Regions from separate parts of the Pseudomonas svalbardensis genome, predicted to be linked through region 1. Evidence: predicted binding sites of a transcription regulator. Region 1 holds the regulator's gene; the other holds the start of a gene.
The links. The regulator sigma-54, encoded in region 1, starts transcription at its own class of promoters, with help from an activator protein. The targets are predictions, from matches to a motif close to ANTGGCATNNANNTTGCTNT.

Region 1 (2,202 bases):
GAAACCCTGGATATCTGCGAAACCGCCTACATCGTCAACGATGGCCAACTGATCGCCGAAGGTGACTCTGCCACCATCCTGGCCAACGACCTGGTCAAGGAAGTGTATCTGGGCCATGAGTTCCGCCTGTAAGCACTGAGGTGTCTGGCTGGTTGCTCGGGCGCTTGTCTCGATAAAAAATCAACATTTTTTTATTGTTACAGCGCTCTAGGCAAACGCTGCAGTTTCGGGCATATAATTTGCTTATGTTTGGCGCTCCGGCGCCCTGTAGTGGATGGCGCATGTGCGCCGGCGAATAAGGTGTTAAGCCCCTGCCATGAAACCATCGCTAGTCTTGAGAATGGGCCAGCAGCTGACGATGACACCGCAGCTGCAACAGGCCATCCGCCTGCTCCAATTGTCGACCCTGGACCTGCAACAGGAAATCCAGGAGGCCCTGGAGTCCAATCCGATGCTCGAACGCCAGGAAGAAGGCGACGACTTCGATAACGCCGACCCCTTGGCCGACAAAGCCGAACAGCCACCCAACGCCGATGTTTCGGAACCCTCCTACCAGGAAACCGCTCCGACGGTGGACAACCTCGAGGAAGGCGACTGGAACGAGCGGATTCCCAACGAACTGCCCGTCGACACCGCGTGGGAAGACGTCTACCAGACCAGCGCCAGCAGCCTGCCGAGTAACGATGACGACGAGTGGGATTTCACCACCCGTACATCGGCCGGCGAAAGCCTGCAAAGCCACTTGCTGTGGCAACTGAACCTGGCACCGATGTCCGACACTGATCGCCTGATTGCCGTGACCCTGATCGACTGCATCAACAATCAGGGTTACCTGGACGAAACTCTCGAGGAGATTCTCGAAGCCTTCGATCCGGAACTGGACATCGAACTGGACGAAATCGAAGCCGTCCTGCACCGCATCCAGCAATTCGAACCCGCTGGCATCGGCGCCCGTAATCTGGGCGAATGCCTGCTGCTGCAATTGCGTCAGTTGTCCGCCAAGACGCCTTGGCTGGTCGAGGCCAAACGCCTGGTCACCGATTACATCGACCTGCTCGGCAGCCGCGACTACAGCCAGCTGATGCGTCGCATGAAGCTCAAGGAAGATGAACTGCGCCAAGTGATTGAATTGGTCCAGAGCCTCAACCCGCGCCCAGGCTCGCAAATCGAGTCCAGCGAAGCCGAATACGTCGTTCCCGACGTGATCGTACGCAAGGACAACGAGCGCTGGCTGGTGGAACTGAACCAGGAATCCGTGCCGCGCCTGCGGGTCAATGCTCAATACGCCGGTTTCGTGCGCCGCGCCGACACCAGCGCCGACAACACCTTCATGCGCAATCAGTTGCAAGAGGCCCGCTGGTTCATCAAGAGCCTGCAAAGCCGCAACGAAACCCTGATGAAAGTAGCCACTCAGATCGTCGAGCATCAGCGCGGTTTTCTTGAATACGGCGACGAAGCCATGAAACCGCTGGTCCTGCATGACATCGCCGAAGCGGTGGGCATGCACGAGTCGACGATTTCTCGGGTGACCACGCAAAAGTTCATGCATACCCCTCGGGGTATATATGAACTGAAATACTTTTTCTCGAGCCACGTCAGCACCTCAGAGGGCGGTGAATGCTCGTCCACGGCGATCCGCGCGATCATCAAAAAACTGGTTGCCGCGGAAAATCAGAAAAAGCCGTTGAGTGACAGCAAGATCGCTGGTTTACTGGAGGCACAAGGCATTCAGGTGGCTCGCCGCACCGTCGCCAAGTACCGCGAATCCCTCGGGATCGCGCCTTCGAGCGAACGCAAGCGGTTGATGTAGAGCCACGCCACAGCGTTCCAGTGGCAGGCATTTCTGCCTGCCGCTTTATGCACTGGCAACGAAGGAGAGCTGTATGCAAGTCAACATCAGTGGACACCAACTGGAAGTGACCGAACCTCTTCGCACCTACATCGGCGAAAAACTCGAACGATTAGAGAGGCATTTCGACAAGATCACCAACGTGCAAGTCACGATGACGGTCGAAAAGCTCAAGCAGAAAATCGAAGCCACGCTGCATATTCCCGGCAATGAAGTGGTCGCAAACGCGGAGCATACCGATATGTACGCGGCGATCGACGCACTGACCGACAAGCTGGATAAACAACTCAAAAAGCATAAGGAAAAGACCCAAAGCCTCCTCCAGGGCGCGACCGGTCGTTAACACTCCCAAC
Region 2 (2,202 bases), 1.1 Mb from region 1:
GCCAGCGATGACCCAGGCCATCGGCGTAGTCACCGAGCAATCGCGGTTCGATGCAGTCGAGCGGTGCGTCGAGGTATTGCGGGGCACTCAACAGCTTCGCGGTGCTGCGGCGATTCTCGGTGCTTTCTTCGATGAAGCGGCTGGCCTCCAGAATCGCCATCACCAGCGCCCTTGCGGTGTTGGGGTATTGCTCGACAAAGGCGCGGGTGCAACCGAGGACTTTTTCCGGATGATCGGGCCAGATGGTCTGGGTGGTTGCCATCGTGAACCCCAGACTTTGCTGCACCGCGCTGGCGGACCATGGCTCGCCGACGCAGAAGCCGTCGATGCGCCCGGCTTGCAGGTGCGCGACCATTTGCGGCGGCGGCACCACCACGCTGTCGACGTCCTGCAACGGGTGGATGCCCTGACTCGCGAGCCAGTAATACAGCCACATGGCGTGGGTGCCCGTAGGAAATGTCTGGGCGAAGGTGAGTTTTGGGCGACTTTGGTGCACGTGCCGTTCCAGTGCTTCAGGACTGGTCACGCCCAGCGCCTGCAAGCCATGGGAGAGGTTGATGCTCTGGCCATTCTGATTCAGGCCCATGAGCACCGCCATGTCGGTCGATGCGACACCGCCGATGCCCAAATGCACGGCGTAGATCAAACCGTACAGGCTGTGGGCGGCGTCGAGTTCGCCACTGACCAGTTTGTCCCGCAGGTTGGCCCAGGACGACTGGCGCTTGAGGTTCAGGGTCAGGCCATAAGGTTGGGCAAAGCCCTGCGTGGCCGCGACCACTACCGAGGCGCAGTCGCTCAGGGCCATGAAGCCGAGGCTGATTTCGGTCTTTTCCGGGGCATCGCTGCCGTTGACCCAGGCCAGGGGGTTGGCTGGAACTTCAATCATCAGTAAACACCTTCCATAAAAAAGCGCCGGACCGGGCTGCTTGCCAGGGCAAGGCCAAGTGACGACGCCGTTGTCTTTCGACTCATCCCGCCGTTGGCATGAGTGCTGATGTCAGTGACGGTGCAAGGCATATGCCATCGCACGCTGATTTTGTCGCGCGCCTCGCCTGCAACCCCGATGCCCGGCTATAATCGCCGCCACTTTTCGTAGCCCAGAGTCAAACCCGCCCATGTACACCCTGGCCCGTCAGCTGTTGTTCAAACTTTCCCCGGAAACCTCCCACGATCTGTCCCTGGACCTGATCGGCGCGGGCGGGCGTTTGGGCCTCAACGGCTTGCTGTGCAAGGCACCGGCGAAAATGCCGGTGACCGTCATGGGCCTCGACTTCCCGAACCCGGTGGGTCTGGCGGCCGGTCTGGACAAGAACGGCGCGGCCATCGACGGTTTTGCGCAACTGGGTTTTGGTTTTGTCGAAATCGGCACCATCACGCCGCGCCCGCAGCCGGGCAATCCGAAGCCACGGATTTTCCGTCTGCCGGAAGCCGAGGCGATCATCAATCGCATGGGGTTCAACAACCTCGGCGTTGATCACCTGCTGGCGCGAGTGGCGGCGGCCAAGTTCAAGGGCGTGCTGGGCATCAATATCGGCAAAAACTTCGATACCCCGGTTGAGCGGGCGGTCGACGACTACCTGATCTGCCTGGACAAGGTCTACGCCCACGCCAGCTATGTGACGGTCAATGTCAGTTCGCCGAACACCCCGGGCCTGCGCAGCCTGCAATTCGGCGATTCGCTGAAGCAGTTGTTGGCCGACCTGGCAACGCGCCGCGCAGAACTGGCGCTGCGCCACGGCAAACATGTACCACTGGCGATCAAGATTGCGCCGGACATGACCGACGAAGAAACCGCTCAGGTCGCGCAAGCGCTGATCGAAACCGGGATGGACGCGGTGATCGCCACCAACACCACCCTCAGTCGCGTCGGTGTAGAAGGCATGGAGCATGGTGACGAGGCGGGCGGTTTGTCCGGCGCACCGGTTCGCGACAAGAGCACCCACACCGTGAAGGTGCTGGCGGCCGAGTTGGCCGGTCGCTTGCCGATCATCGCCGTGGGCGGCATCACCGAAGGCAAGCACGCGGCTGAGAAAATCGCTGCGGGTGCCAGCCTGGTGCAGCTCTATTCCGGCTTCATCTATAAAGGTCCGGCGCTGATTCGTGAATCTGTAGACGCCATCGCCGCCTTGCGCTGACCTTGTAGCAACTGCCGAGCCTGCGAGGCTGCGTTCGGCTGCGCAGCAGTCGTAGAATCAGACACCG

Region 2: a site for sigma-54 is predicted at 1,006-1,025, ahead of QFX16_RS09635 (CmpA/NrtA family ABC transporter substrate-binding protein). Genes of this name have one in related genera too.

What each region holds. Positions count from the first base shown of each region.
Region 1 covers NZ_CP125619.1:1,009,194-1,011,395, reverse strand. Annotated here, with positions in the region: gene lptB (LPS export ABC transporter ATP-binding protein) at 1-132, shown strand, start outside; gene QFX16_RS04370 (RNA polymerase factor sigma-54) at 317-1,810, shown strand; gene hpf (ribosome hibernation-promoting factor, HPF/YfiA family) at 1,884-2,192, shown strand.
Region 2 covers NZ_CP125619.1:2,108,870-2,111,071, forward strand. Annotated here, with positions in the region: gene QFX16_RS09635 (CmpA/NrtA family ABC transporter substrate-binding protein) at 1-886, opposite strand, end outside; gene QFX16_RS09640 (quinone-dependent dihydroorotate dehydrogenase) at 1,116-2,135, shown strand.